DNA from 2 places in the Streptomyces sp. NPDC017520 genome. Region 2 is predicted to be linked to the other one. Evidence: riboswitches for the same ligand, from Rfam matches in the RefSeq annotation. Region 2 holds a riboswitch; the other holds the start of a gene.
What was found. A riboswitch is a leader RNA that binds a small molecule or an ion and turns the genes downstream of it on or off. The one in region 2 is predicted to bind S-adenosylmethionine.

Region 1: another riboswitch for S-adenosylmethionine. It lies ahead of ACH4KB_RS05775 (aminotransferase class V-fold PLP-dependent enzyme); the one in region 2 lies ahead of thrC (threonine synthase).

The regions. Positions count from the first base shown of each region.
Region 1 is NZ_JBIRKB010000002.1:371,326-386,867, forward strand. It holds gene ACH4KB_RS05750 (NlpC/P60 family protein) at 1-578, opposite strand, end outside; gene ACH4KB_RS05755 (NYN domain-containing protein) at 871-2,232, opposite strand; gene ACH4KB_RS05760 (hypothetical protein) at 2,272-2,514, opposite strand; gene ACH4KB_RS05765 (rhomboid family intramembrane serine protease) at 2,708-3,466, shown strand; gene ACH4KB_RS05770 (Lrp/AsnC family transcriptional regulator) at 3,463-3,744, shown strand; gene ACH4KB_RS05775 (aminotransferase class V-fold PLP-dependent enzyme) at 3,818-5,197, opposite strand; SAM riboswitch class IV at 5,376-5,493, opposite strand; gene trpD (anthranilate phosphoribosyltransferase) at 5,600-6,664, opposite strand; gene ACH4KB_RS05785 (cytochrome bc complex cytochrome b subunit) at 6,788-8,437, opposite strand; gene ACH4KB_RS05790 (Rieske 2Fe-2S domain-containing protein) at 8,434-9,486, opposite strand; gene ACH4KB_RS05795 (c-type cytochrome) at 9,483-10,292, opposite strand; gene ACH4KB_RS05800 (heme-copper oxidase subunit III) at 10,349-10,969, opposite strand; gene ACH4KB_RS05805 (hypothetical protein) at 11,169-11,570, shown strand; gene ACH4KB_RS05810 (Ig-like domain-containing protein) at 11,629-12,882, opposite strand; gene ACH4KB_RS05815 (cytochrome c oxidase subunit 4) at 13,024-13,422, opposite strand; gene ctaD (cytochrome c oxidase subunit I) at 13,419-15,155, opposite strand; gene coxB (cytochrome c oxidase subunit II) at 15,152-15,542, opposite strand, start outside.
Region 2 is NZ_JBIRKB010000003.1:182,810-198,351, reverse strand. It holds gene groL (chaperonin GroEL) at 4-1,626, opposite strand; gene ACH4KB_RS08670 (cold-shock protein) at 1,995-2,201, opposite strand; gene ACH4KB_RS08665 (MoaD/ThiS family protein) at 2,644-2,922, opposite strand; gene thrC (threonine synthase) at 2,953-4,266, opposite strand; SAM riboswitch class I at 4,286-4,413, opposite strand; gene ACH4KB_RS08655 (glucosyl-3-phosphoglycerate synthase) at 4,568-5,518, shown strand; gene ACH4KB_RS08650 (trehalose-6-phosphate synthase) at 5,583-7,037, shown strand; gene otsB (trehalose-phosphatase) at 7,083-7,934, opposite strand; gene ACH4KB_RS08640 (FtsX-like permease family protein) at 8,095-10,917, opposite strand; gene ACH4KB_RS08635 (ABC transporter ATP-binding protein) at 10,917-11,777, opposite strand; gene ACH4KB_RS08630 (sensor histidine kinase) at 11,913-13,406, shown strand; gene ACH4KB_RS08625 (response regulator) at 13,406-14,050, shown strand; gene ACH4KB_RS08620 (ABC transporter ATP-binding protein) at 14,251-15,201, shown strand; gene ACH4KB_RS08615 (ABC transporter permease) at 15,198-15,542, shown strand, end outside.

The DNA of each region.
Region 1 (15,542 bases), on a different contig from region 2:
TTGAGCAGCTGCTGGGCGTCGGCCAGTTTGCCCTGGTACTTCTTCTTGTTCTCGCCGAGCGCCTTGCGGACGTCGGCGAGGTCGCCGAGCTTGTCCTGGGCTTCCTTGCGCTGCTGGGCGAGGGTGCGCTGCTTGGACTGGATCTTCTGCAACGACTCCGTCTGCTTGACCGTCAGCTGGTCGAGCGCGGAGGCCTGGTCGAGGAAGCTGTCCGGGTCCGAGGCGAGGAAGAGGGCCACGGAGGGGTCGATGCCACCGGAGCGGTACTGCGCGGTGGCGATCGAACCGAGTTCGGTGCGCAGCGTGTTGAGCTCGGCCTGGCCGCGGGCGACCTTGTCCTGGAGCGCGTCGACTTCCTTCTTCAGGTTGTCCTGCTGCTCCTTGGCCCCGTTGTACTTCTCGGTGGCCGCCTCGGCCTCGTGGTAGAGCTTGTCGACCTTCGCCTTGACTTCGCTCTTGCTCGGCTTGGGGTCGGCGTGGGCGGCCTGGGAGGTCAGGGCCACGGCCGCGGCGGCGGTCGCGGTGAGCACGGTCACGCGGGTGCGGCTCGGCTGCTTGGGACGACGGTGGGACGCCACGAAGGCGAGCTCCTTCTTCCTCAGAGCCGCCTACCGGGCTGTGGGGGAAAGATTCCCCGGCTCCGTGCACATGACGGACTCGGCGGTTCCTTCGCCGTCACCCCCAATGGGTGATCAACCGTGCGAAGGTTCGAGGCCCGACCTTAGTGACCATCTTGTGATCAGTTCAAATCCTCACAGGATTTTTCTCGTCACACCAGGCACTTCTTTACTCTCACCCCACCGCGTGTAGCGGCGACTTGACGGTACGTTCCCATAAAACCGGCATGCCACACATGTCGTGCATATTCCGCTAGACGCGCGAAAGGCGCTTGAGGAGCAAGACGGACGCGACGGGCCGTGCGCCGGCCTTGGCCACGCCGTCCGCCACCTCCCGGTCGGTGGAGACGACCACCACGGGCCGCCCCGGCGGTTCCGCGCGGGCCAGTTGACGGATCAGCTCGTCCGCCGTGACCCCGGCCTTGCTGAACAGCACCCGTACGCCCCGGGGCGGGGCCAGCAGCACCGGGGCGGCCAGTTCGGCCCCGTCGAAGACGCAGGTCATCTCGGCACCGGTCTGCGCCGCGAGCACCGAGAGCCCGCCCAGCAGCCGCAACCGCTGCTTCTCCAGCGGCATCTGGGGATAGCCGGTCTTGGTCACGTTGTAGCCGTCCACGATGAGATGGGCCTGCGGAAGCGCCAGCAGCTGGTCGAGCAGCGCCGGATCGGTCTCCGAAAGGGCCCTGGCCGCAATGTCCTTGGGTGACATCCGGCCGGGCTCCACCGCGTCCACGGTGTCGGCGGGACGTGTCGTCGCCGGGGGCAGCGCCAGCTCCCGCCGCAGCCCCGATGCCGCGTCCAGCACGGTGTCCAGGAGCAGCCGCAGCCGCATGTCCTCCACCGAGCGGCCCTCACGCGCGGCCCGGCGGCTCGCCTCCAGGGCCGCCTCTGCCTCCCCCAGCCGCCCCTTGAGCCGGCGCGACTCGCTCTCCGCGGCGGAGAGCTGGGCCGCCGACTCGGCGCGTACGGTGTCGGCCTCGGCGGCGCCGCGGCGCAGGGCGGCCTCGCCGCGCTTCACCTCGCTCAGGGCGCTGCGCAGCTTGCGGTGCAGCGACTCGGCCTCCTTGCGGGCCGCCTCCAGCTCGGTGCGCAGCCGCTCGGTCTCGGCGCGGGTGTGGGCGCGGGCGCGCTCCAGCTCCTCGCGCAGGTGCTCCAGTTCGCGCCGGGTCTCCTCGTCGGCCCGTTCCGCGTCGGCGCGCTGGACCTCCTCGCCGGCCGATTCGACCAGCTTGACCCAGCCGACCGGGCGCAGCACGTAGGCGGCCGCGGCCACATCGAGGGGATCGGCGGCGGCGGGCGGCGAACCCGCCTCCAGCGCGCCGGTCAGCTCGGGCTGGGACTGGCCGAGCCGCTCCCCGATGCGCCGCCGGAAGAGGGAGTCGCCCTCCAGCGCGGCGGCCATCGCGTTCCCAGCGAACTTCGCCCGCCGGGTCGGGGTGAACCGGGCGTACTGCCGTAGCTGGGCGGGCAGTTCGGAGACGGTCAGGCCACCGAAGGCGTCCGAGACCAGCGCGATCACCCGCCGTCGGACACCCTCGGGCAGCGGACGGCCGAGCACCTCCGCACCGCCGTCGGCCTCATCGGCCGGTCCGGCGCCGCTGGTCGGCTGATCCACCGTCCGTCACCCCATAGATATGTCGAAGGGTGCGCTCCCTCAGGAAGCGGCACCCGGCCTGTCCACCAGTTCGATCTGGTCCACCGCGTTGCACCAACGACAGCGGACCGACTCGATGGTCTCACTGACGACCTCCCGCTCCTCGACACTCGACTCACCGGCCAGGTCGAGGTGCACGTACTCCACGACCTTGGACGAGCGGGTCACGTCGAAGCGCGTGAGATTGCCGCACAGCGTGCAGCGCCAGCGGGTCGAGTCGGTCGGCAGGGGAACCGTCGTCATCGTTGGGTCCTCTTTCGTCGTCGCCAGAAGCCCGCGCCGGGCGCGCCGCCGCGTCTCCACCTGTCTACGTCAAGGATCTCGCGGTGCGCCGTCGAACTGCGGAAGTCCTGGCGTAACCCTACGGCCTCGCGTATAGGCATCGGCACGGCGAGGCGCTCCGTCCGGTTCTCCACCAGTACGTCATGCTCTGTCCATGATCGATGGGCGGCAGGCCGACTGGCGGACCACGGCGGGGAGGATCCGGGACGCGGCGGCGTCGAGCGGCGCCCCGGTCACCTACGGGCTGATCGCCGTCTGCGGTGTGATCTTCCTGATCAGCCCGCTCTCCGGGTTCGGCGGCGCCGCCCGCGGGAGCGAGGACGCTCTCCTCGCCGCGCAGGCCGGGTACTTCGAGCGGTGGGGAGTGATCCCCGCCGAGCTGTGGGCGGGGTCCACTCATGCGCTGATCACACCGTTCACCGCCCTGTTCGTGCACGGCAGCTGGCTGCACCTGCTGGGGAACCTGCTGTTCCTGTACGTCTTCGGCGCGATGGCCGAGGAGCGCATGGGCCGGTTGCGGTTCGCCCTGTTCTACGTGGGCTGCGGCTATGTGGCGCTGGTCTGCTACGCGGCGGCGCACGCGGACTCCGGGCAGACGCTGGTCGGTGCGTCGGGGGCGATCTCCGCAGTGCTCGGCGCGTTCCTCTACCTGTTCCCCAGAACCCGGGTGACCAGCCTGTTCCCGTTCCTCTTCTTCCTGCCGCTGCGCTTCCCCGCCTGGATGGTGCTGGTCTTCTGGTTCGGGCTCCAGTGGGCGGCGGCGCAGGGGGCGGGCAGCGGGCCCGGGGTGGCGTACCTGGCGCATGTGGCGGGTTTCGTGGCCGGGTTCCTGTACGCCTGGGTGCGCTACAGGGGTGGGGCGGGAGGCCCTAGAGTGAAGGTTCCAGCCACCGAGGGAGACAGCCAGCCGTGATCACCGCGATCGTGCTCATCAAGACCAGCGTGGACCGGATTCCGGAGATCGCCGAGGCCATCGCCGCGCTGGACAGTGTCAGCGAGGTCTTCTCCGTCACCGGCACCTACGACCTGATCGCCATGGTCCGGGTCGCCAGGCACGACGACCTCGCCGATGTCATCCCCGGCCGGATCAGCAAGATCCCGGGCGTCGAGGGCACCGACACCCACGTGGCGTTCCGTACGTACTCCCAGCACGACCTGGAAGCCGCCTTCGCCATCGGCCTCGACGCGTAAGGCCTCTCGTGGCCGATCAGGCCGGGGACGGGCGGTGCGCCTGTCCCCGGCCGAGGTGTTTCGTCAGGACGTGTCAGACCTGGGCGGCCTCGCCGCGGTCCGGGACGCAGCGGCCGTCCTCGGTGCGGTAGTTCCAGCGGGCGCCCTCGCGGACCAGCTCGGAGACCGCGCGCAGGAACCGGTCGATGTGCTCGTCGGGCGTACCGGCGCCGAAGCTGACGCGGATCGCGTTGAGCGAGCTCTCGCCCGGCTCGCCTTCCGGCGCACCGCACTCGCCCGGGTCCTGCGGGTCGCTGCCGAGCAGGGTGCGCACCAGCGGGTGGGCGCAGAAGAGGCCGTCGCGCACGCCGATGCCGTACTCGGCGGAGAGGGCGGCGGCGAAGTGCGAGCTGTTCCAGCCGCGCACCACGAAGGAGATGACGCCGACCCGGGGGGCGTCGTCGCCGAACAGCGAGAGCACCCGCACCTCGGGCACCTCGGCGAGCCCCTCGCGGACCCGGCCCACGAGCTGCTGCTCCCGGGCGACCAGGTCCTCGAAGCCGGCCTCGGTCAGGGCCTTGCAGGCGGAGGCGATGGAGTAGACGCCGATGACGTTGGGCGAACCGGCCTCGTGGCGGGCGGCCGTGGTGTGCCAGTCGACGTCCACGCCGCCGTCGGCGCGCCGGGCGACCTTGCGGGACGCGCCGCCGCCGGCGAGGTACGGCTCGGCGGCCTGGAGCCAGTCGGCGCGGCCGGCCAGGACGCCGGAGCCGAAGGGCGCGTACAGCTTGTGGCCGGAGAACGCGACCCAGTCGACGTCCAGTTCGGCGATGTCCACGGGGTGGTGCGGGGCGAGCTGCGCGGCGTCCAGGACGATCCGGGCGCCGTGTGCGTGGGCGGCGGCGGCCAGTTCCCGTACCGGCCACAGCTCGCCGGTCACGTTGGACGCGCCGGTGACGCAGACGAGGGCAGGGCCGTAGGGGTCGCGGTCGGCGAGCACGCGCTCCAGGGTCTCGACGGCCTGGGCCGGGGTGCGGGGCGCGTTGAGGTAGGTGACCTGGGCGTCGCGCCAGGGCAGCAGGGACGCGTGGTGCTCGGTCTCGTAGACGAAGACCTGGCAGTCGGCGGGGATCGCTGCGGCCAGCAGGTTGAGGGAGTCGGTCGTGGAGCGGGTGAAGACGACCTGGTCGTCCGCGCGGCAGCCGAGGAACTCCGCGACCGTACGGCGGCTGTTCTCGAAGAGGTCGGTGGAGAGCTGCGAGAGGTAGCCGGCGCCTCGGTGGACGCTGCCGTAGTACGGGGCGTACGCGGCGACGTCGTCCCAGACCCGCTGGAGGGCCGGGGCGCTGGCGGCGTAGTCGAGCGCGGCGTAGGTGACCTCACCACCGGTGACGAGCGGGACCGTGACGTTCTGCCCCAGAACGGGCAGCGGGGCACAAACCGACGAGTCGAGGGCAGCGGTGGGGACAGACATGGCGAACTCCCGTAAAAGGCAGGCGAAATCCATGCGCCGGCAGTACGCGGCAGCGCAGGGAGGGGGGAAGAAAAAGGGTGCGCGGAAGGAGGGCGACAAGCCCTAGCGCATTCGCTTGCTCACAGAAGACTCCCTAGGGACCAGGACCCCGGGGGCTGGCATCCGCTGGATGCCGAGGGGCCCGCGCTTGCCGCAGACCTCGCTGCCTGCGGCCTGGTCTTCACCCGGGGCACCCCGCCACGGACGGAGGGTTGCCGGACAGCGGGCCGGGGCCGTAGTCGCTGTCACTCATGACCTGCGCAGCATCTTGCCATACGTGTGCACACGCGCAAGGGCGCAGTCCGGCATCCGGACTGCGCCCTGTGCCACACCGTGCGGGCCGCAGGCGGCTCCGTCGCGCGTTCAGGCGTTGCTGGCCACCACCCAGCGCTCCAGGGCCCGCTTGGCGGCCCCGGAGTCGATGGACTCGGCCGCGACGAGGATCTTCGCCGCGAGCTGCTCGGTCAGCGTGCCGGGGGCCGGGTCCAGGGCGACCAGGGCCGCCGCCGAGTTGAGCAGCACCGCCTCCCGTACCGCGCCGCCCTCGCCGTCCAGCAGCCGGCGGGCCACATCGGCGTTGTACGAGGCGTCGGCGCCGCGCAGCGCCTCGACGGGGACGATGGGCAGCCCGACGTCGCGCGGGTCGAAGGGCTCCCCGCGGACCGAGCCGTCGCGCACCACCCAGACCCGGGAGGTAGCGGTGGTGGTCAGCTCGTCGAGGCCGTCGTCACCGCGGAAGACCAGGGCAGAGTTGCCCCGGTCTGCCAGCACGCCCGCGACGATGGGCGCCATCCGGGCGTCGGCGACGCCGACCGCCTGGGCGCGGACCTGGGCCGGGTTGGTGAGGGGGCCCAGGATGTTGAACGTGGTCTGCGCGCCGAGTTCCTTGCGGGCCTTGGCGGCGTACCGCAGGGCGGGGTGGAACTTCACGGCGAAGCAGAAGGTGATGCCCGCCGCTTCGGCGACCTCGACGACCCGCTGCGGGGTCAGCTCCAGGTTGACGCCGAGCTTCTCCAGCACGTCGGAGGAGCCGCTGGCGGAGGAGGCGGCCCGGTTGCCGTGCTTGACGACCTTGGCGCCGGTGCCGGCGATGACGATCGCGGACATGGTCGAGATGTTGACCGTCCTGGCGAGGTCGCCGCCGGTGCCGACGATGTCGACGGTCCGGCCCGGTACGTGGATGGTGTTGGCGTGCGCGTACATCGCGCGGACCAGTCCGGTGACCTCGTCGACGGTCTCGCCCTTGGCCCGCAGCGCGACGGCGAACCCGGCGATCTGCGCGTCGGTGGCCTCGCCGCTCATGATCCGGTCCATGGCCCAGGCGGTCTCCTCGGAGCTGAGGTTCTCGCCGCGCAGGAGGGGGTTCAGCAGGCCGGGCCAGGAACGGTCCGCCACGCTGTCGCCGCCGTTCGGGGTCACAACGTTCATGGTCCGCTCCAGGGTCCACAGCCGGTCAGGAAAGATGGCTCCACCCTATCCAGCCGGGCGGACCGCGAAGAGCCCCGTCCATCGAATGGACGGGGCTCTCACGGTGGCGATCAGTTCAGGTGATCAGTGGTGGCCGTGGCCCTCGCTGATCTCCTTGTACTCCTCGGGGGTTGCCTTGGGGATCTGGTTCCCGTCGGCGTAGTACCCCTTGCTGAGCTTGGCGCGCAGCTTCTGCACCGGGGAGATCTTGCGCTTGACGCCGTTCTCGTCGACCGCGGGGCCGAGGTCGAGCGGCTGGTACTGCTCGTGCGCCGTGAGCGTGTGCAGCTGCCCGGGGCTGAGCGGCTCGTGGATCTCGACGAACTCACCGTGCGGCAGGCGCTTGATGATGCCGGTCTCGCGACCGTGCAGCACCTTCTCCCGGTCGCGGCGCTGGAGGCCGAGGCAGATCCGCTTGGTGACGATGAACGCGATGACCGGTCCGACGAAGAAGAAGATCCGGACGAACCAGGTGATGGCGTTGATCGACAGGTGGAAGTGCGTGGCCCACAGGTCGTTTCCACCGCCGATGAGGCCGATGAAGTACGCCGTGATCCAGGCGACGCCGAAGCCCGTACGGGTCGGGACGTTGCGCGGGCGGTCCAGGATGTGGTGCTCGCGCTTGTCGCCGGTGACCCAGGACTCGATGAACGGGTACACCGCGATCGCGGTGAGGACCACGCCGAAGCCGACCAGCGGGATGAACACGCCCAGGGCGAGCGTGTGGCCCCACAGGTTGATCTCCCAGCCCGGCATCACACGCACCAGACCCTCGGCGAAGCCCATGTACCAGTCGGGCTGGGCGCCGGTGGACACCTGGTCGACCCGGTACGGGCCGATGGCCCAGATCGGGTTGATCGTGGCGATGGCCGAGATGGCCGCGATGACGCCGAAGACGAGGAAGAAGAACCCTCCGGCCTTCGCCATGTACACGGGCAGCAGCGGCATGCCGACGACGTTCTTGTTGGTCCGGCCGGGACCCGCGAACTGCGTGTGCTTGTGGTAGAAGACCAGGATCAGGTGGGCCACCAGCAGGCCGAGCATGATGCCCGGCAGCAGCAGGATGTGGATCGAGTAGAACCGGGCCACGAAGTCGTGGCCGGGGAACTCGCCGCCGAACAGGAACATCGAGATGTACGTACCGACGATCGGCACGGACAGGATCGCGCCCTGGGTGAAGCGGACACCGGTACCGGAGAGCAGGTCGTCCGGCAGGGAGTAGCCGGTGAACCCGGTGAACATGCCGAGCACGAACAGCAGGAAGCCGAAGAGCCAGTTGATCTCGCGCGGCTTGCGGAACGCGCCCGTGAAGAAGACGCGCATCATGTGCACGAACATGGCGGCCAGGAAGATCAGCGCCGCCCAGTGGTGGATCTGCCGGACGAGCAGACCACCCCGGACCTCGAAGCTGATCTTCAGGGTCGAGGCGTAGGCCTCGGACATCCGGATGCCCTGCATGGGCTCGTACGGACCGTGGTAGACGATCTCGCCCATGCTCGGCTGGAAGAACAGCGTCAGATACACACCCGTGAGGATGATGATGATGAAGCTGTAGAGCGCGACCTCACCGAGCATGAAGGACCAGTGGTCCGGGAAGATCTTGCGCATGTTGGCCTTGGCGAGGCCGTAGATGCCCAGCCGGCCGTCCGCCCAGTCGGCCACCCGCTCGCCGGCCGGAGCCTTGCGCCCGCTCGCCGGACCGGCGGCGGAGGGGTTCTTTGTCGCAGTACTCATCCGCGCTCCCAGAAGGCAGCACCGACGGGCTCGTCGAAGTCGCCGAGCGCCTCGAGGTTGCCCTCGCTGTTGACACCGATCCGCAGCTGCGGAAGGGGGTGGCCGGCCGGACCGAAGATGACGCGAGCGCCGTCGGAGAGGTCGAAGGTGGACTGGTGGCACGGGCAGAGCACGTGATGCGTCTGCTGCTCGTACAGGCTGATCGGGCAGCCGACGTGGGTGCAGATCTTGGAGAACGCGACGATGCCCTCGTGGGCCCAGTCACGCTGGCGCTTGTCCTTGATGTCGTCCGGCTCGATGCGGACGATCATCAGGGCCGCCTTGCCCATCTGCGTCTGGAAGTCGTGCGACTCCGGGTCGAGCCCCTCGGGCATGGCGAAGGCCAGCGACCCGACGGTGATGTGCTCGGGGCGCAGCGGCTTCATCGTGTTCATGTTGATGAGCTGCTTGCCCTCCGCCCACAGGGTGGTCCGGAGCTTCTTCTCCGGCAGCGGACCGAGGTCGCGCAGCAGGACCACACCGGAGAGCGGCACCAGGGCCAGCGCACCGAACATGGTGTTGCGGATCAGCTTGCGACGGCCGATCGCGGACTCCTCGGCGCCGGCCCTGAAGTCGGCCATGACCTGGGCCTTGACCTCGGGCGGGGCCTCGATCGGGTGGCGGTCGGCCGCGACCTCGACGTCGGACATCAGAGTGCGCGCCCAGTGGACGGCTCCCGCGCCGATGAAGAAGAGCGCCGCGCCCAGGGTGAGACCCAGGGAGAAGTTGAGCGCGCTCACATGGCCGAAGGGCCAGATGTAGACGATCTTGTCCACCGGGAAGATGACGTAGGAGGCGATGAAGCCCACCGTCGCCAGCATCGAGAGGGTGAACATGAACGCGACGGCGCGTTCCGAGCGGTTCGCGGCGCGTTCGTCGAGGTCCTGGATGCGCGGCTGGTGGGCCGGCAGTCCCGGGTCGGCGAACGGGTCGTCGTGACGCTCCACCGCGCCGTGCGCGGTCTCCTGCACCACAGGCAGGTTGTCTTCTGGAATCTGTTGGCTACTCATGACTTCTTGGCCTTAGCGGTGTGGGCCGCGACCCAAACGGCGACTGCGACGAGCGCGCCGAGTCCGAAGATCCACGCGAACAGACCTTCGCTGACCGGGCCGAGACCGCCGAGGGCCAGGCCGCCGGGGCTCTCCGTCTCGTCACCGTTCACGGTCTCGATGTACGCGATGATGTCCTTCTTCTCCTGCTCCGGCATCGTCGTGTCGGGGAAGGAGGGCATGCTCTGCGGGCCGGTCTGCATGGCCTCGTAGATGTGCTTCGGGCTCACGCCTTCGAGGTCGGGGGCGTACTTGCCCTCCGTCAGGGCTCCGCCCTTACCGGTGAAGTTGTGGCACTGGGCGCAGTTGGTGCGGAACAGTTCGCCACCGTTGGCGACGTCCGCGCCCGCGGGGTCGACCTGCTTGTCGGTCGGCGTGATGGGACCGGCGCCGAGCGACGCGACGTACGCCGCGAGCTGGTCGATCTCCGCCTGGGTGTAGATGACCTTCTTCTTCGGTACCTGGGCGCCCGGCTGCTGCGCGGGCATACGGCCCGTACCGACCTGGAAGTCGACGGCGGCGGAGCCCACGCCCACGAGGGACGGCCCGTCGGTGGTGCCCTGACCGCCGGTTCCGTGGCAGCTGGCGCAGCCTACGGAGTAGAGCTTCTTGCCCTCTTCGATGGCGAGGGACTGGGCGGTTTCATCGGCCTGCGCCTTGCCCGCAGGCGCGAACGCGGCGTACAGCCCCCCGGTGGCCGCCAGCGCGAGGAGTAGTACGACGACCGCCGCCAGCGGATGGCGTCGTCGTGCGGAGAGCTTTTTCACGGATTACCCCGGTGTCAGGATCTTCTGCGTCGATGGTGGGCGGGTGCGAAGCCCGGTTACTTGATCATGTAGATCGTTGCGAACAGGCCGATCCATACGACATCGACGAAGTGCCAGTAGTAGGACACGACGATGGCGGCGGTGGCCTGATCGTGGGTGAACCTCTTGGCCGCGTACGTTCTGCCGAGGACCAGCAGGAAGGCGATGAGACCGCCTGTCACGTGCAGACCATGGAAGCCGGTGGTCAGGTAGAACACCGAGCCGTACGGGTCGGACGACAGGGAGAGCCCCGCGTCCTTGACCAGCTCGGTGTACTCCAGGACCTGGCCGCCGATGAAGATCGCACCCATCACGAACGTGATGATGAACCAGGTGCGGAGCTTCTTCACATCGCCCCGCTCGGCTGCGAAAACGCCGAGCTGGCAGGTGAGTGAGGAGAGCACCAGGATCGTGGTGTTCGTCGCCGAGAACGGGAAGTTCAGATGATCGGACATCTCCTTCCAGTAATCGGGTCCCATCACCGATCGCAGGGTGAAGTACATCGCGAAGAGGGCCGCGAAGAACATCAGCTCGGAACTCAACCAGATGATGGTTCCGACGCTGGTGAGGTTCGGCCGATTGACCGACGGGTGCGCGTGCCCGGTTTCTACTGTCGTTGCTGTCGCCACGACCGACATTATGTCGGTCGCTTATCCCGCCCTCACCCCGGGGGGTGCCGTTCGGTGTGTCCGTACCGTCTGCAGGGGTCGCACCCTGCGCCGAACGGCCCATCGGAAGGTCGTCATTACCGGTGCTGACGGCCGGTCGGGCGGAGTACGATCCGCGCATCGGTTCATGCCCCGAGAGCCCCGACGACGTCGATGTCACGGAGGAACAATGCAGGCGACCGCCACGGTCCTGGTCTACAGCGACGACGCCAACATCCGCGAGCAGGTGAGGCTGGCAGCCGGTCGCAGGCCTGCCGCGGACGTCCCACCCGTGGAGTTCCTGGAGTGCGCGACGCTCCCGGCCGTCCTCAAGGCGCTCGACGCCGGCGGCGTCGACGTCTGCGTGCTGGACGGGGAGACGGCTCCCATCGGCGGGATGGGCGTCTGCCGCCAGATCAAGGACGAGATCTTCCGCTGCCCGCCGGTGCTCCTCCTGATCGGCCGCCCGCAGGACGCGTGGCTGGCCACCTGGAGCCGGGCGGAGGCCGCCGTGACGCTCCCGGTGGACCCGGTGGAGTTCGCCGACGCGCTGGCGGCGCTGCTGCGGCAGCGGCTCGCCGTGGAGGCCTGAGAGGCCCCCACGGCCCGCTGAGGGGCGTCCGGCGCCGTACGGCACCTTCCTGCCCGGATCAGACGTGGGGACGCAGCCGGGCGGCCTGGAGCGTCCCCGGGCTGTCCGGCGCCCCCTCGTGGAGGGCGCTGCCCTTCTGCCACTTCTCCCAGGAGAGGTTCCAGTCGCCGAACCCGTTGCCGAACGGGTCCATGTCCTCGCCCTCGCTGCCGACGACCTTGACGATGTCGCCCTCGCGTACGGTGTCGAAGAACCATTCGGCGTTGTCGGTGCTCATGCCGGTGCAGCCGTGGCTGACGTTGGCGTTGCCCTGGGAGCCGGTGGACCAGGGGGCGGCGTGGACGTACTCGCCGCTCCAGGTCACCCGGGTGGCCCAGTAGACCGGCAGGTCGTACGACTCCGACGAGCCGGCGGCGATGCCGATGCTCTCGCCGCGCATACGGACGAACTGCTCCTTGGCGAGCACCACCTTGACCCCGTTGCGGGTGGAGAAGCCGGGCTTGCCGGTGGTGACCGGAATGGTGTTGATCACTTCTCCGTTGCGGTACACCGTCAGGGTGTGGTCCGCGGCGTCGGTGATGGCCTCGATCCGGTCGCCGGTGGCGAGCTTCAGGGGCTTGGCCTCGGCTCCGTAGAGCGCGTTGGTCACCTTGATGCCCGCCAGGTTGGAGCGGACCTCGATGGTGGCGTTCGCGGGCCAGTACTCCTTCGGGCGGTAGTGCAGCTTCTTGTCGTCGACCCAGTACCAGGAGCCGGTGACCGCCGGGGTGGAGCGGACCTTCAGGGCGCGCTCGACGGTGGCCCTGGCCGCCTTGTCGGTGATCGGGGCGCTGAGTTCCGCCGTGATGGGCTGTCCGACGCCGTAGGTGCCCGCCTCCGGGCCGAAGGCGACCTTCAGCAACTTCTTGGGCGATGAGGTGTCGAAGGAGAGCGTACGGACGCCTGGGGCGCCGTCGCTGTTCTCCATGGCGACCCTGACGGTGTATCCGGTGCCTGCCGCGAGCGGGGCGGTGGAGCGCCAGCGCCTCCCGTCGGCGGAGAGCTCTCCCGCGAGGTGGCGGCCGCCGGTGTCCACGGCGCTGACGTCGGTGATGCGCCCGTCGTCGCCCTCGACGGTGACTTCCAGGGGCTTGTCGGGGTCGGCCTTCTCCTTGTCGGAGGGGCCGTTGAAGGAGACCTGGTCGCCCGCGTCGTAAGGCTTCGTGGAGAGCGGGTGGCCGTCGGGCGAGCCACAGGCGGTCGCACCCGCGGCGAGGGTCACGACCAGCAGGGTGCAGCTCACTACGGTGCGGATGCGCGGCGTGTGGTTCATGCCGTCCACGCTAGGAAGATTCATCCGTTCCAGCGCGTTCAGTGACTGCAAACGAGGGAAGGGCCCGCGTCGCTGTCGGCGATGCGGGCCCTTCGTGGTGTAGCGCGTGTCACCGGCGGCGCGGTGTCACGGGATGCGGTGTCACTGGGTGCGGTTCTCGCCCCGGTAGTACTCGAAGACCCAGCCGAAGAGGCCGATCAGGAGCAGGGGGGCGGAGAAGTACAGCAGCCACCAGCCGAAGACGACGCCCATGAAGGCGAAGGCACCGCCGACCGCCAGGGAGAGCGGCTGCCAGCTGTGCGGGGAGAAGAACCCCAGCTCGCCCGCCTCGTCGGCGACGTCCGCTTCCTTGTTGTCCTGGGCCATGGCGTCGACCCGGTTGGCCGTGAAGGCCAGGTAGAAGCCGATCATGATGGACAGCCCGAAGGCCAGGAAGAGGGCCGTGGTGCCGACCGGCTCCTTGGACCACACGCCGTACACGACGGCCATGGCGAGGATGAAGACGCTCAGCCAGATGAACATCTGTCCCTGGATCTTCACTTGCCTGCCTCCTTCGAGCCGGCGAGGGCCTTGTCCGACTCGGAGAGGTGGTCGAGCTGTTCGAGCGCCGTGATCTCCGGGTGGTGCAGGTCGAACGCCGGGGATTCGGAACGGATCCGCGGCAGCGTGAGGAAGTTGTGCCGCGGCGGCGGGCAGGAGGTCGCCCACTCCAGCGAACGGCCGTAACCCCACGGGTCGTCGACCTCGATCTTCTTGCCGTACTTCGCGGTCTTCCAGACGTTGTAGAAGAACGGCAGCATCGACAGGCCGAGGAGGAACGAGGAGATCGTCGAGATCGTGTTCAGCGCGGTGAAGCCGTCGGCGTCGAGGTAGTCCGCGTAACGACGCGGCATGCCCTCGGCACCGAGCCAGTGCTGCACCAGGAAGGTGCCGTGGAAGCCCACGAACAGCGTCCAGAACGTGATCTTGCCGAGCCGCTCGTCCAGCATCTTGCCGGTGAACTTCGGCCACCAGAAGTGGAATCCGGAGAACATCGCGAAGACCACGGTGCCGAAGATGACGTAGTGGAAGTGCGCGACGACGAAGTACGAGTCCGAGACGTGGAAGTCCATCGGGGGCGAGGCGAGGATGACGCCGGTCAGACCACCGAAGGTGAAGGTGATCAGGAAGCCGACGGCCCAGAGCATCGGTGTCTCGAAGGACAACGACCCCTTCCACATCGTGCCGATCCAGTTGAAGAACTTCACGCCCGTTGGCACGGCGATGAGGAACGTCATGAAGGAGAAGAACGGCAACAGCACACCGCCCGTGACGTACATGTGGTGCGCCCACACCGTCACGGAAAGGCCGGCGATGGCGATCGTCGCGGAGATCAGACCGATGTAGCCGAACATCGGCTTGCGGCTGAATACCGGGATGACCTCGGAAATGATTCCGAAGAATGGCAACGCGATGATGTACACCTCTGGATGGCCGAAGAACCAGAAGAGGTGTTGCCAGAGCAATGCGCCGCCATTGGCCGCGTCGAAGATATGCGCACCGAATTTTCGGTCCGCCTCCAGTGCGAAGAGCGCCGCGGCGAGGACCGGGAAGGCCAGCAGGACCAGGACACCGGTCAGCAGGACGTTCCAGGTGAAGATCGGCATGCGGAACATCGTCATGCCGGGTGCGCGCATGCAGATGATCGTGGTGATGAAGTTGACCGAGCCGAGGATCGTGCCGAAGCCGGAGAAGGCCAGACCCATGATCCACATGTCGGCGCCGACGCCCGGCGAACGGACCGCGTCCGAGAGCGGGGAGTAGGCGAACCAGCCGAAGTCGGCCGCACCCTGCGGGGTGAGGAAGCCGGCCACCGCGATGAGCGAGCCGAAGAGGTACAGCCAGTACGCGAACATGTTCAGCCGCGGGAACGCCACGTCGGGCGCGCCGATCTGCAACGGCATGATCCAGTTCGCGAATCCGGCGAACAGCGGCGTCGCGAACATCAGCAGCATGATCGTGCCGTGCATCGTGAACGCCTGGTTGAACTGCTCGTTCGACATGATCTGCGTGCCCGGACGGGCCAGCTCGGCGCGCATGAAGAGCGCCATGAGTCCGCCGATGCAGAAGAACACGAACGACGTGACCAGGTAGAGCGTACCGATCGTCTTGTGGTCAGTGGTGGTCAGCCACTTCACGACGATGTTTCCCGGCTGCTTGCGCCGCACGGGCAGCTCGTCCTCGTACGAGTCGTCTGCCGGAGCGGCACCCTGAGGTTCGTTGAGGATGCTCACAGTTGGTTCTTCTCCGCATTCCTGGCCGGGTCCGTCTGCGCGATGCCTGCCGGCACGTAGCCCGTCTGACCCTTCTCAGCCAGCTCCTTGAGGTGCTGCTGGTAACGCTCCGGGGAGACGACCTTGACGTTGAAGAGCATCCGGGAGTGGTCGGCGCCACAGAGCTCGGCGCACTTGCCCATGAAGGTGCCCTCCCGGTTGGGAGTGACCTCGAACGCGTTGGTGTGGCCCGGGATGACGTCCTGCTTCATGAGGAACGGCACCACCCAGAAGGAGTGGATGACGTCACGCGAAGTGAGGACAAAGCGGACCTTCTCACCCTTCGGCAGCCACAGGGTCGGACCCGGGTTGCCGTTCTGCGGGTTGCGGGTCCCGGGGATGCCCACG
Region 2 (15,542 bases):
GGATCAGAAGTCCATGTCACCGCCCGGCATGCCGCCCGGGGCGGCCGCGCCGGCCTTCTCGGGCTTGTCGGCGATGACGGCCTCGGTGGTGAGGAAGAGCGCGGCGATGGACGCGGCGTTCTGCAGAGCGGAGCGCGTGACCTTCGCCGGGTCGAGAATGCCCTCGGCGATCATGTCGACGTACTCGCCGGTCGCGGCGTTGAGGCCGTGACCGATCGGCAGGTTGCGGACCTTCTCCACGACGACGCCGCCCTCAAGACCACCGTTGACGGCGATCTGCTTGAGCGGGGCCTCCAGCGCGAGCTTCACGGCGTTGGCGCCGGTCGCCTCGTCGCCCGTGAGGTCGAGCTTCTCGAAGACGGCCGAGGCCTGGAGCAGAGCCACGCCACCACCGGCGACGATGCCCTCCTCGACGGCGGCCTTGGCGTTGCGCACCGCGTCCTCGATGCGGTGCTTGCGCTCCTTGAGCTCCACCTCGGTGGCGGCGCCGGCCTTGATGACGGCCACGCCGCCGGCCAGCTTCGCCAGACGCTCCTGGAGCTTCTCGCGGTCGTAGTCCGAGTCGGAGTTCTCGATCTCGGCACGGATCTGGTTGACGCGACCCTGAACCTGGTCGCTGTCACCGGCGCCGTCGACGATCGTGGTCTCGTCCTTGGTGATGACGACCTTGCGGGCACGGCCGAGCAGGTCCAGGCCGGCGTTCTCCAGCTTGAGACCGACCTCCTCGGAGATCACGGTGCCACCGGTGAGGATGGCGATGTCCGCGAGCATGGCCTTGCGGCGGTCGCCGAAGCCCGGAGCCTTGACGGCGACGGACTTGAACGTGCCCTTGATCTTGTTGACGACCAGGGTGGAGAGCGCCTCGCCCTCGACGTCCTCGGCGATGATCAGCAGGGGCTTGCCCGACTGCATGACCTTCTCCAGCAGCGGGATCAGGTCCTTGACGCTGGCGATCTTCGAGTTGACGATCAGGATGTACGGGTCGTCGAGCGACGCCTCCATACGCTCCATGTCGGTCGCGAAGTACGCCGAGATGTAGCCCTTGTCGAAGCGCATACCCTCGGTGAGCTCAAGCTCCAGACCGAAGGTCTGGGACTCCTCGACGGTGATGACGCCTTCCTTGCCGACCTTGTCCATCGCCTCGGCGATCTTGGCGCCGATCTCGGTGTCGGCGGCGGAGATGGAGGCGGTCGAAGCGATCTGCTCCTTGGTCTCCACGTCCTTGGCCTGCTCCAGCAGAGCGGCGGAGACGGCCTCGACGGCCTTCTCGATGCCCCGCTTGAGGGCCATCGGGTTGGCGCCTGCGGCGACGTTGCGCAGACCCTCGCGGACGAGAGCCTGAGCCAGAACGGTGGCGGTGGTCGTACCGTCGCCGGCGACGTCGTCCGTCTTCTTGGCGACCTCCTTGACCAGCTCCGCACCGATCTTCTCGTACGGGTCCTCGAGCTCGATCTCCTTGGCGATGGAAACACCATCGTTGGTGATCGTGGGCGCGCCCCACTTCTTCTCGAGGACGACGTTACGGCCCTTGGGGCCGAGGGTGACCTTGACGGCGTCGGCGAGCTGGTTCATCCCGCGCTCGAGACCGCGCCGTGCCTCCTCGTCGAACGCGATGATCTTGGCCATGTGAAGTGGTCCTCCCGGACAGGGGTGGATTCTCCGGACCGAGAGGCGCCCGCGACGGACGGCCTGCCTGCGTGGTGGTTCCTTGCCCCACCACGCCTGCGGGCCTCACCGGCCCGGTCCAAGTTTCTGTCACTCTCACCTGGAGAGTGCTAACGCCAATGATTAGCACTCGACCCCTGCGAGTGCAAGCGTCCCCCGTCGGATGTGGACAACGGCGCGCCTCGGACGAGGACGGCGGTACGCCTCGGACGCGGGCGGCAGTACGCCTCCCGGCAGGGCCCGGGGCGGACGCACGGAGGGCCCGGTCCCCTGATCCGGGGGCCGGGCCCTGCGTGCGTGAGTAGTGTCGTCGGACGACCGCGCCGAGCTCAGCCGACGGCGAGCTTGACCATGTCGGCCTGGGGCCCCTTCTGGCCCTGCGAGATCTCGAATTCAACTCGCTGACCCTCTTCGAGGGTGCGGTACCCGTCCATCTGGATCGCGCTGTAGTGGACGAAAACATCCGCACCACCGTCGACCGCGATGAAGCCGTACCCCTTCTCCGCGTTGAACCACTTGACGGTGCCCTGAGCCATGCCTAACTCCCCTATTACTGGCCCTTGCACGGGACCGCACTTCGCGGCCCCGGGTCGGAACTCACCCCCCGACAGGAGAGGGTGCGCGGCGCCGCAGCGCATCGACCGCGGCCGAATGTATCCGTCCAACTGCCCTCTGCAACAGGTCAATCGGACGAGAATTCTGGGCGCGGCGGAACACGCGAACATGCGGGTTTGCTGAGATTTACGGGCAAGTCGGGCCAGGCAAAGGGCACTTATGCCGCAAGAGGTTCACGTACTTTGGCTGCTTCTTATCGGGGCCGGGCGCATTCTCATATGCGGGCGGCACGGGCAGCGGACGGGGCTTCCCCAACTGTACCGTGCTCAACCATACAGAATTGCCCCCTCCGCTTCTCTCGCGGAGGGGGCAACTGTGGTCACACAGAGGTGCGATGGGCCGCCGTGGAGCGGCCCGGGCGGTTCAGCAGCCGCCGGCGACGGCGGGGATGATCGAGACGCCCGCGCCGTCCGGCGTGGCGGCGTCCAGGCCGCCCTCGAAGCGCACGTCGTCGTCGTTGACGTACACGTTCACGAAGCGGCGCAGCTTGCCCTGGTCGTCCAGGACGCGGGCCGCGATGCCCGGGTGCTCCTTCTCCAGGGACTCGATGACCTCGGAGAGCTTGGCGCCCTCCGCCGGGACCTCGGCCTGGCCGCCCGTGTACGTACGGAGGATGGTGGGGATGCGGACCTTGACGCTCATGGTGGGGTGCCTTCCTGAAGTCTCGGGTGATCAGTTGGCGGCGAGGCCCGCGGCGCGGAACGCGTCCAGGCTCGGCTTGATGGTCGCCGTGGCCTGCGAGGTCGCGGAGACCGCGTCCAGCGTCTTGAGCCCGTCGCCGGTGTTCAGGACGACGGTGGTGAGCGCCGGGTCGATCACGCCCGCCTCGATCAGCTTCTTCGTCACGCCGAGCGTCACGCCGCCCGCCGTCTCGCCGAAGATGCCCTCGGTGCGCGCCAGCAGCTTGATCGCGTCGACGACCTGCTCGTCGGTCACGTCCTCCACCGCGCCGCCGGTGCGGCGGGCGATGTCCAGGACGTACGGGCCGTCCGCCGGGTTGCCGATGGCCAGCGACTTGGCGATGGTGTTCGGCTTCTGGGGCCGTACGACGTCGTGACCGGCCTTGAAGGCGGCGGAGACCGGGGAGCAGCCCTCGGCCTGGGCGCCGAAGATCTTGTACGGCCGGTCCTCGACGAGGCCGAGCTTGATCAGCTCCTGGAACCCCTTGTCGATCTTGGTGAGCTGGGAGCCGGACGCGATCGGGATGACGATCTGGTCGGGCAGCCGCCAGCCGAGCTGCTCGCAGATCTCGTACGCCAGCGTCTTGGAGCCCTCGCCGTAGTACGGGCGCAGGTTGACGTTGACGAAGCCCCAGCCCTCGCCGAGCGGGTCGCCGATGAGCTCGGAGCAGAAGCGGTTGACGTCGTCGTAGTTGCCCTCGATGCCGACCAGCTCACCGCCGTACACCGCGGCCATGACGACCTTGCCCTGCTCCAGGTCGTGCGGGATGAACACGCAGGAGCGGAGTCCGGCCCGGGCGGCGGCGGCGCCGACGGCTCCGGCCAGGTTGCCCGTGGAGGAGCAGGAGAGGGTGGTGAAGCCGAAGGCGCGGGCGGCCTCGACGGCGATGGCGACGACGCGGTCCTTGAAGGAGTGCGTCGGGTTGCCGGAGTCGTCCTTCACGTACAGGCCGCCGGTGACGCCCAGTTCACGGGCGAGGTTGTCGGCCTTGACGAGCTTGGTGAAGCCGGGGTTGATGTTGGGCTTCTCCGCGACGTCGGCGGGCACCGGCAGCAGCGGGGCGTAGCGCCAGATGTTGTCCGGGCCGGCCTCGATGCGCTGGCGCAGCTCCTCCGGGGATCCGGTGGGCAGGTCGTAGGCCACTTCCAGCGGCCCGAAACAGGACGCACAGGCGAAAAGGGGGCCGAGCTCGAAACGCTCGCCGCACTCGCGGCAGGAAAGCGCCGCGGCGGGGCCGAGATCGACGGCCGGGGCGGAAGAAGCGGTGCTACCGGCGGTGCTACCTGCAACGGTCTGAACAGCCATGATGGCGGAGGTCCCTTTCTCCTCATCTTCCCTGCGACGCGTTTCGCCGCAAGACGGAATTGGCACCTTCCCCACCGTGACCTCGCGGTCGGCAGGAGGGTTGCCGGGACTTCAACGGGCCGTTCCCTCAGTCCCTCTGGATGAGCTCTTATGGCGCTGGATCTTCGATCCAGGCGTTTGTGCGCGCTCCGACCCCGACATGCGACGGCCATACGCGTTGTTCAAGACTGTAACCGAAGCATCGGACCGTTGAGATAGTCGTCCGAACCGCGAGATGGATCACACACAGGGAGTGCCGACCGTGCTCGAAGAGGTGGAACGCTGGCTCACCAGGCGGTCCTGGTCGTCCGGCGACCGCCCGCTGAACCGGCTCACCGACGCCCGGGACGCCGATCCGCACCGCACGTCGGTGAGCGTGGTGCTGCCCGCGCTGAACGAGGAGGCCACGGTCGGCGCGATCGTGGCGACGATCCGCCGGGAGCTGATGGAGAAGGTCCGGCTCGTCGACGAACTCGTGGTGATCGACTCCGGCTCCACCGACGCCACCGCCGCCGTGGCCCGGGCGGCGGGCGCCCGGGTGGTCCACCGGGACGCGATCCTGCCCCGCGTCCCGGCCCTGCCCGGCAAGGGCGAGGTGCTGTGGCGGTCACTCCTGGTGACCAGCGGTGAGATCGTCTGCTTCGTCGACGCCGACCTCAGGGACTTCTCCGCGGACTTCGTCTCGGGCACGGTCGGACCGCTGCTCACCGACCCGTCCGTGCAGTTCGTCAAGGCGATGTACGACCGCCCGCTCGGCGACAGCGCAGGTCAGGGGGGGCGGGTCACCGAGCTGGTGGCACGCCCATTGCTCAATCTGCACTGGCCCCAGCTGGCCGGGTTCGTACAGCCGCTGGGCGGCGAGTACGCGGTGCGGCGGTCCCTGCTGGAGCGGCTGCCGTTCCCGGTCGGTTACGGAGTGGAGCTGGGCCTGCTGGTCGACGCGCTGCACACGGTGGGCCTGGACGCGCTGGGCCAGGTCGACGTCGGCGTACGCAGACACCGCCACCAGGACGGGCAGGCGCTGGGCCGGATGGCGGCGGCGATCTACCGCACGGCGCAGCTGCGGCTCTCCCGGGGCCATCTGGTGCGGCCCTCGCTGACCCAGTTCGAGCGCGGCGAGGACGGCTTCGTACCCCGCACCCATGCGGTGGACACGGAGGAACGGCCGCCGATGCGGGAGATCGCGGAGTACGCGGAGCGCCACGCGGCGTGAGGCGGTGGGCGGCACGAAGCCCGGAGGCGTTTGGGGGCTTCCCGAACGGGCTAGGTTCCGCTACATGGTCTCCGAGCACGCCGAACACGAAACCGAACCCGGATCCGGACCCGAAACCGAAACCGAGCCCGGACCCGGATCCGCGGCCGCTTCCACCGCCCAGGTCCTCGTCGCGTCCAACCGCGGCCCCGTCTCGTACGCGCTCGCCGAGGACGGGACGCTCGACGCCAAGCGCGGCGGCGGAGGTCTCGTCTCCGGGCTCAGCGCCGTCGACGACAAGCTGTGGGTCTGCGCGGCCCTCGGCGACGGGGACCGCGAGGCGGTGCGGCGCGGGGTCGGCGAGGCGGGCGTGCGGATGCTCGACATCGACGCCGAGGTACACGCGGACGCGTACAACGGCATCGCCAACTCGGTGCTGTGGTTCGTCCACCACCTGCTCTACCAGACGCCCGTGGAGCCGGTCTTCGACGCGGAGTTCCGCCGCCAATGGGCTTCCTACGAGACGTACAACCGGGCCTTCGCCGAGGCGCTCGCCGAGGAGGCCGGCCCCGGGGCGTCGGTCCTCGTGCAGGACTACCACCTGGCCCTGGTCCCCGGCATGCTCCGTGAGCTGCGCCCGGACCTCACGATCGGCCACTTCTCGCACACCCCGTGGGCGCCCGTCGACTACTACCGGCTGCTGCCCGACGACATCGCGGAGCAGTTGCTGCGCGGCATCCTCGGCGCGGACCGGGCCGCGTTCCTGACCCGCCGCTGGGCGGACGCGTTCATCGGCTGCTGCACGGAGATCCTCGGCGGGACGGGCCGGACGAGGATCGGGGTGCACGGCCTGGGGGCCGACGCGGACTTCCTGCGCCGGCGCTCGCGCGAGGCCGACGTGGACGAGCGGATGGCGGCGCTGCGGGAGCAGGTGGGCGAGGGCCGGAAGACCATCGTCCGGGTGGACCGCACCGAGCTGTCCAAGAACATCGTGCGCGGCCTGCACGCGTACCGGGCCCTGCTGGACGCCCACCCCGAGTGGCGCGAGCGCGTCGTGCACATCGCCTTCGCCTACCCCTCCCGGCAGGACCTCGCCGTCTACCGGGACTACACGGCGGCGGTGCAGGCCCTGGCAACGGAGATCAACGGGGCGTACGGCAGCGATAGTTGGACCCCGGTCGTGCTCCACGTCAAGGACGACTTCGCACGCTCGCTGGCCGCGTACCGGCTGGCCGACGTGGCTCTGGTCAACCCGATCCGCGACGGAATGAACCTGGTCGCCAAGGAGGTCCCCGTCGTCTCCGACCACGGCTGCGCGCTGGTGCTGTCGCGCGAGGCGGGGGCGTACGAGGAGCTGGGCGAGGACGCGATCGTGGTGAACCCGTACGACGTGGTCGGCACGGCCGAGGCCCTGCACGAGGCGCTGACGATGAGCGCCGACGAGCGGTCCGGCCGCACGAAGCGACTGGCCGAGGCGGCGACCGCACTGCCGCCCCAGCAGTGGTTCCTGGACCAGCTGGAGGCGCTGCGGCAGGGGTGAGGCGCCGGTCTCCCGACTCGGGTCCCGCCGGTCTCCCGACTCGGTTCAGAGCCGCTCGGCCAGAGCCGCCAGGAACGCGACCACGCCGGCCGGGCCCGGCACCGACAGGTCCGCGCGCTCGGCCAGCTCGGGCACCTCGGTGCTGCCGCTGCACACCAGGAGGCCCGGGATGCCGTCAGGGCCCTCGGTCCGCAGCTTCTCCACCGCCGAGAACGCGGCGAGGTCCCCGAGGTCGTCGCCCGCGTAGATCACGGACTCGGCGTCCAGCTCCGCGACGAACGTGGCGAGCGCGACGCCCTTGTCCATGCCGGGTGGCCGCAACTCCAGCACCAGGCGGCCCGGTTCGACGATCAACCCGTGCTTGGCGGCCAGCTCGCCGAGGGGCCCGCGCAGCGTCTCGAATGCCGCCTGCGGGTCCTCGGCACGCCGGGTGTGGACGGCGACGGCCCGCCCCTTCTCCTCGATCCAGGTGCCGTGCCAGGAGTCGAACGCATGCAGTACGCCGGGGAGTTCGGCTCGCACCGCGGCCACGCCCGGATGCGGGGCGGGGGCGTTCACGGTGCCGGTCACGGCGTCCCAGCGTTCTGCGCCGTAATGACCGAGCACGACGAGGTGCTCCAGCCCGGGGACGCCCGCGAAGCCTCCGTAGCGCACCGCGACGCCCGCCGGGCGGCCGGTGATCACGGCGACGGCGGCCACCTTCGGCGCGAGCGCGGCGAGCGCGGCCACCGTGCCGGGGTGGGCGCGGGCCTGCTCGGGGTCCGGGACGATGTCGGCGAGCGTGCCGTCGAAGTCGAGTGCGACGACCGCGCGGTCGGGCCGGGCGAGAACGGCGTCGAGCCCCTCGCGGCCGGCCGGGGTGGTCGGGTTCGGCAGATGTGCGGAGTGGCTGCCCATGGGGCGAGCCTATGCCCTGGACGGGTTGATCACGAGTGTTGTCAATGCGTCGACGGCTGCTCGCGGGTGCTGCGGAACGATCCGGCGACGGCCCCGCGGGCGCTGCGGAACGATCCGGCAGCGGCTCCCCGCGGGTTTGGTGAGCAGCCGCCGACGAGGACTACTCCCGGGCACCCGCGAGTTCGACCGCCCGGGTCCGCAGGGCGAGCGAGGCGGGCAGGACGGCGGAGACGGCGGCCAGGGACGCGGCGGCCGCGACGACGAGGCCGAGCGTTCCCCATGGCACCACGACGGCGGACGTGACGCCCAGCAGCACCAGCGCACCCCACACCACCAGCAGGTTCACCGCCGCGACCACGCCCCCGAGCACGGCACCCACCCCGACCGCGACCACCGCCTCGGCCGCGACGAGCCGCAGGACCTGGGGGGCGGTGGCTCCCGCGAGACGGAGCACGGCGAGATCCCGGACCCGGTCGGAGGTGGCCATGACCAGGGTGTTGGCCAGGGCCGTCGCCGTACAGAGCAGAGCGATGCCGAGGATCATCCGGAACCCGGTCCTGGTCCGGTCGTTCGTCCCCGGGCCGTTCGCGTCCAGCCACTCGGCTCGGGTCGTGACCGGCGTACCGGTGGCGGCCCCGGCGGTTCGCAGCGCGGCGGCGACGGCCCGCCGGTCGGCGCCCTCGGCGACCTTGACGTCGATCCGGTCGACGCCCGCGCCCCCGGCGTTGCGCGGGGTGACGTAGACGCCGTTGTCGCCGGTTCCGGTGGCCAGGACGGCGGCGATCCGCAGCGAGGCCCTACGCCCGTCGCCCAGCCAGACGGTGCCCCGGTCGCCGACCCGTGTGGTCAGCCACTCCTCGTTGACGACGATCGCGCCGTCGTCGAGGTCGGCGAGCCGGCCCGCCGTGACAGGCAGCTCCGACACGGCGGCCAGCCGGGCGGGGTCGACCGCGCGCGCCTCGGAGGTCACGAGGGCCGTGTCCTCTTCGAGGACGGTGACGGCCGTGGACCGCGAGACGCTGACCACGGCCCCCTCGACGGCCCGCGCCCGCTCCACGAACGCGGGCGCCAACGGGCGGCCCTCCTGTCCCGACGTCACCACGAAGTCGGCGGTCGTGGCGGTGCGCGCCTCGGTGGCCCTGGCCTCCTCCAGGGTGGCGACGGTGCCCGTCAGGGTGGCGGCGAGGGCGACGGTGATGAGGACGGGCGCGGCGACGGCCGCCGTCCTGCGCACCCCGGTGGCGGTGTTCTCCCGGACGAGTACGCCGGTGGCACCGGGCAGCCGCGCGGGCAGCCAGGTCAGCAGCCGGCCGACGGGGCGCACCAGGACGGGGGCCAGGAGCGCGCAGCCGACGACGAGGAGCATGGGCCGGGTGATGTAGGACTTGCGGCCCAGCAGGTCGCCGGGGTCGACGGCCAACGCCAGGGCGGGCAGGCCCAGTCCGGCGAGCAGGACCAGGACGGCCGCCGCCCAGCGGCTCGCCGGCATGACACGGCTGTCGACGGCCGCCTCGCGCAGCGCCTCGGTCGGGGCCGTTCGCCCGGCCCGGTGACAGGAGACGAGGGCCCCGGCCGTGGCGACGAACACACCGGTCCAGAAGGCGGTGTGCAGCGGCCAGGAGGCGTCGCCGAGGGCGAACCAGGGCGGTGCGAGGCCCGCTTCGGCCATCCGGCCGACGAGCAGGGGCGCGGCCCGGGCTCCGAGCCACGCGCCCGCGGCCGAGGCGAGGACGCCGACGAGGATCGCCTCGACGCACACCGTACGGCGGATCTGGCCGGGCGTCGCTCCGACCGTGCGCAACAGGCCGAACTCCCGCCGCCGTTGGGCCACGGCGAAGGAGAACGTCGAGGCCACGACGGCGGCGGAGACGAACAGGGTGATACCGGCGGCGGTGCCGAGCAGGGCGTTGACGGAGACCAGAGCCCGGGCGTCGCGGTCGGGGTCGGGGTCGGCGCGGCGGCGGTCGTGGCCGGTGAGGACGTCCATGCCACTGTCCGGCCCGAGCGCCCTGCGTACGGCGGTGGCGTCGGCGTGCACGACGAGGGCGTCGATGTCCGGGGAGATCCGGGCGGCCTCGTCGTCGGTGAAGAAGACGGCGTCCTCGAAGCCCCGGCCGGCCACGGTGCCGACGACGGTCCGGGGGGCGATTCCGGCCGGGGTGCGGACCAGAACACGGTCACCGGTACGGAGCGGGGCATCGCCGCCGGGCCGGCTGGTGACGACGATCTCGCCCGGGGCGGCGGGGGCGCGGCCCGAGGTGAGGCGGTACGGGGCCGCGGCGGCGACCGGCCACGGGTGCCCGACCCGGGTTTCGGCGTCCCGGCCGGTAGGGGACTTCCTGGCGTCGGCGCCGGTGCGCGGCTTCTGGGCGGCAGGGCCGGTGGGCGGCTCCTCGGCCCTGGCGTCGGCGCCGGTGCGCGGCTTCTGGACGGCAGGGCCGGTGGGCCGCTCCTCGGCGTCGGTGCGCGGCTTCTGGGCGGCAGGGCCGGTGGGCCGCTCCTCGGCGTCGGTGCGCGGCTTCTGGGCGGCAGGGCCGGTGGGCCGCTCCTCGGCGCCGGTGCGCGGCTCCTGGACGGCAGGGCCGGTGGGCCGCTCCTCGGCGCCGGTGCGCGGCTCCTGGACGGCAGGGCCGGTGGGCGGCTCCTCGGCATCGGTGCGCGGAGCCGTGATGTCCGCCGTGAACGTCCGGTCCTCCACCGTGCGGCCGAGGGCGGCCAGCCGGTCGGCGATCCGCTCGCCGACCGGTCCGGGGTGGTGGAGCGGCTTGCTCCGGGTACCGGTCGAGGTGTCGACCCGGAGGTGATCGGCGGCCCGGACGACGACGGGGGCGGCGGCGAACCGTTCGGGGCCCCGCTCCGGGGCGTCGAACGTCGAGGCGAGGGCGAGTCCGGTGGCCGCGATCAGGCCGACTCCCAGCGCCAGGGCGACGAACGACCCGACGAAGGTGACCCAGCGCGTGCGCATCCCGCGCAGGGCGAGCATCAGCACGGGGCCACCGCCGGGGAAGCGGAGGGGGCCGGCGGGGCTGTCGGGAAGGCGGAGGGGGTCGGCGGGGCTGTCGGGGAAGCCGGAGCCGCCGGGCCCGCGCCCGCCGCCATGCGGGCGGCGACCCGCTCCGCCGTGGGCGCGTCCAGCTCCTCCCGGATACGGCCGTCGGCGAGGAAGACGACCCGGTCGGCGAAGGAGGCGGCGACCGGGTCGTGGGTCACCATGATCACGGTGCGCCCCTCGTCGGTCATCGCGCGCAACAGGCCGAGCACCACGCGCCCGGCGGTGGAGTCCAGGGCCCCGGTCGGTTCGTCGCCGAAGAGCACCTCGGGCCGGGTCACCAGCGCGCGGGCGATGGCCACCCGCTGCTGCTGGCCGCCGGAGAGCTCACCGGGCCGGTGGCCGGCCCGGTCCCGCAACCCGACCTGGTCCAGCGCGTGGAGGACCTCGGCCTTGCGCGGCCGTCGGCCGGCGAGCCTCAGGGGCAGGGCCACGTTCTGCGCGGCGGTCAGGGAGGGCAGCAGGTTGAACGCCTGGAAGACGAAGCCGATCCGCCCCCGGCGCAGCCGGGTCAGCCGGGCCTCGCTCAGCCCGGTCAGATCGGTGTCGCCGAGCAACACCCGGCCGCCGGTCGGCCGGTCCAGGCCCGCGACGCAGTGCAGGAGCGTCGACTTGCCGGAGCCGGAGGGCCCCATGACGGCGGTGAACGTGCCGCGGTGGATGGTCAGGCTGACGTCGTCGAGCGCTTTGACCGTGCTGCCATCGCGGCCCTCGCGGCCCTCGCGGCCGTAGGAACGGGTCACGGACCGGAGTCGAACGGCCGGTGGCCGGCCGGCACTCGCTGCTGGATTCATGGGGCCCACTCAACCGGCGGCGCTCGCACGGCACATCGCAGCGAGAGGGGGCTTCCATGGTGGAGCCAGCTCCACCATGGAAGGGGCAGGGACCAGGGTGGCCCGCCCGGTGGACCGTCTCGTAGCGTGCCCGGCATGCTCTCCACCGGCTCACCGCCGCCCACGCCCTCGGAGCCCCAACCGGACGCACCCTCGGAACCCCGGCCGCCCACGCTCTCGGAGCCCTGGCCGGTCGCGCCCTCGGAACCACGGCCGGCCCTTCCCCGGGCCGGCCTCCGAGCTGCCCCCGGGGCCCTCCCCCGGGCCCTGTCGCGTCGGCTCCTGGGCGGCCGGCTGCTCGGCGGCCGGCTGCTCGGCGGCCGGCCGTGGCGTGCCGCGCTCTACCTCCTGACCAGCGTGCCCCTCGGCGTCGCGACGCTGGTGGCGCTGCTTCTGCTGGCGGTCGCGGGCAGCGCGCTGACCGTCCTCGTCATCGGGGTGCCGCTCCTGCTGACGCTCGTCCTCGCCGGCATTCCGCTGGCCGGGCTGGAGCGGCGCAGGCTCCGGCTGATCGACCCGGCCCCGCTCCTCGACCCGCACCGCGAACCGCCCGAACCGGGCCTGGCGTCCTGGCTGCGGACCCGGCTCCAGGAGCGGTGCACCTGGCGGGAGTTGGCGTACGCGCTGCTCTTCGCGTTCGTCCTGTGGCCGCTGGAGGCGCTGGCCGTCGGCAGCGTACTGCTGGTGTGCGGCGGGCTGATCGGGACCCCGGTCATGATGGCGGCGGGCGGGGACGGGGAGGCGCGCGTCCTGAAGCTCTGGCTCGCCGACTCCTGGCCGGAGGCGTTCGCGGTGCTGTTGGCGGGGGTGGTGCTGCTGCCGTTGCTGATCCGGCCGCTGGGGGTGGTGGCCCGGGGCCGGGCCGTACTGACCCGGGCGCTGCTCTCCCCGCCGGACTCCGCGCTCGATTCCCGGATCGCGGAGCTGGACCGGTCGCGGACGCGGCTGGTGGACGCGTTCGAGGCGGAACGCCGCCGTATCGAGCGCGACCTGCACGACGGGGCGCAGCAGCGGCTCGTGGCCCTCTCCATGACGTTGGGCCTCGCCCGGCTGGAGCGACCCGCCGAACCGCTGGGCGGCCTGCTGGACCGGGCGCACGAGGAGGCGTCGGTCGCCCTGGTGGAGATCCGCGAGCTGATCCACGGGATCCACCCCCACATCCTCACCGACCGGGGTCTGGAGGCCGCCGTCGAGGATCTGGCGGACCGCTCACCGGTCCCGGTCGAGGTGCGGTTCGCCGTACCGGACCGGCTGCCCGAAGCCGTCGAGACCGCCGTCTACTTCGCGGTCAGCGAGGCACTGGCGAACGTGGCGAAGCACAGCGGTGCGACCCGCGTGACGGTGACTGGCACGACCTTGAGGAGGTGGCTGACGGTGGAGGTCGAGGACGACGGGCGCGGGGGCGCGCGGCTGGGCGGGACGGCGGACGCCGAAAACGGCGGGCGCGTGAGCGAGGGCGGAACGGGCCTCCAGGGCGTCGCCGATCGCCTCTCGGTGCTGGGCGGCACCCTGCTACTGTCCAGTCCGCCCGGGGGGCCGACGGTATTCCGGCTGGAGGTTCCCTGCCCGCCCGCGAATTCGAGGACCTGATGCTGCGCGTCGTACTGGCCGAGGACAGCGTGCTCCTGCGCGAGGGCCTGGTCGGCCTGCTGGAACGCTTCGGGCACCGTGTCCTCGCCGCGGTGGGCACCGCCGAGGAGCTGACGGCCGCCGCTCTGGAGCACCGCCCGGACATCGTGGTGACCGACGTCCGGATGCCGCCCGGCTTCTCGGACGAGGGCCTGCGGGCCGCGGTCGCGCTGCGCGAGAAGCTGCCGGGGCTGCCGGTGCTGGTGCTCAGCCAGTACGTCCAGCGCGCCTACGCCGAGGACCTGCTGGACGCCTCGGACGGTACGGGGGTGGGCTACCTCCTCAAGGAGCGCATCGGTCACGTCGAGGAGTTCGCCGACGCGCTGCGCCGGGTGGCCGAGGGTGCCACGGTGGTGGACCCCGAGGTCGTACGGCAGCTGATCCGGCGCCGCCGCGACCCGCTCGCCCGGCTCACCGCCCGTGAGGTGGAGGTGCTCGCGCTGATGGCGGAGGGCCGCTCCAACGCGTCCGTCGCCGAGGCCCTGCACGTCGGCGAGGGCACGGTCAGCAAGCACTTCGGGTCGATCCTCACCAAGCTCGACCTCGACGTCTCGGACGCCACCAACCGCCGGGTGCTCGCGGTCCTGGCGTTCCTGCGCGACTGAGCCCACCGCACCCCCCTTCCCACTCCCCGTCCTCCTCCCTCTCCCTCTCCCCGTCCTCCTGCCCCGCGCCCGGACTACCGCGCCCCGGCCTCGCCCCGCCCCGGTCCCACCGGCCTGCCCGGCTTGACAGCCATTCCCCCGCGACTCCATGATTCCATTAATTGACTCATGGAATTGCTCCTGGAATTGAGGTGAGGCGCGTGGCGGACACGGGCACTCCGAACACGACGCCCGGCTCCGGCAGCTGGGCGCTGGAAGCCCGCGGCCTGGGCAAGCGCTACCGGCGCGGCTGGGCGCTGCGCGACTGCTCCTTCCGGATCCCGGCCGGCCGCATCTGTGGTCTGGTCGGCCCGAACGGGGCGGGCAAGAGCACCCTGCTCGGGCTGGCGACCCGGCAGGTGCAGCCGACCACCGGCGAACTGCGGATCTTCGGCGTACCGGTCGACGACCCCGCCGTGATGCCCACCTTCGCGTTCCTCGGCCAGGAGAAGCCGCTGTTCAAGCGGTTCACCGTGGCCGACACCCTGCGCATGGGCGCCGAGCTGAACCCCGCCTGGGACGCGGCCGCGGCGACACGGATCGTCCGCTCGGGCAACATCCCGCCACACGCGAGGGTCGGCACGCTCTCCGGCGGCCAGCGCACCCGCGTGGCCTTCGCGCTCGCCTTCGGCAAGCGGCCGGACCTGCTGCTCCTGGACGAGCCGATGTCGGACCTCGACCCACTGGCCCGCGACGAGATGAGCACCCTGCTGATGGCGGAGGCCGTCGAGCGCGGCACCACGGTGGTGATGTCCTCGCACATGCTGACCGAGCTGGAGGACATGTGCGACTACCTGCTGGTCGTCTCCGAGGGCCGGATCCGGATGGCCGGTGACGCCGACGCGCTGGTCCCGGCCCACGCGCTGGTCACCGGGGTGGCCCGGGACGGCTCACTGCCGCCCGAGCTGGCCGACCACACCGTCGTCGAAACCCGCCTCCAGGGACGGCAGTTCCAGGCGATGATCCGGCCGAAGGCTCCGCTCCCGGCCGACTGGGAGAGCGCCGAACCCTCCCTGGAGGAAGTCCTCCTCGCCCATCTCCGCTCCCCGGACGCGCCCTCGCTCTACACCCAGGGCGCCCGCATCGAGGCCGAAGGGACCCAGGCCGCATGAGCACCACCCTCACCGAGAAGCCCGCCGGACCCGGCTCCGGACGCCGCCTGCTGCGCGGAATGCCGTGGCTCGTCGTACGCCAGCACCGGACCGCGCTGGTCTGCGTCCTCGGCCTCACGCTGCTGACCGCGCTCTGGATCGTGTACGAGCGCAACGAGCTGGTCCAGCTGCTCGACGCGAAGGGCTGGCCGGAGAAGGACGCGGGCCAGCCACTGGAGAACAACCGCGGCTACAACTACATCACCTCCGTCCTCGGCGGACTCCCTCTGATCCTCGCCGTCTTCATCGGCGCCCCGCTGATCGCGGGCGACCAGGAGAACGGCACCGCGCAGCTCGTCACC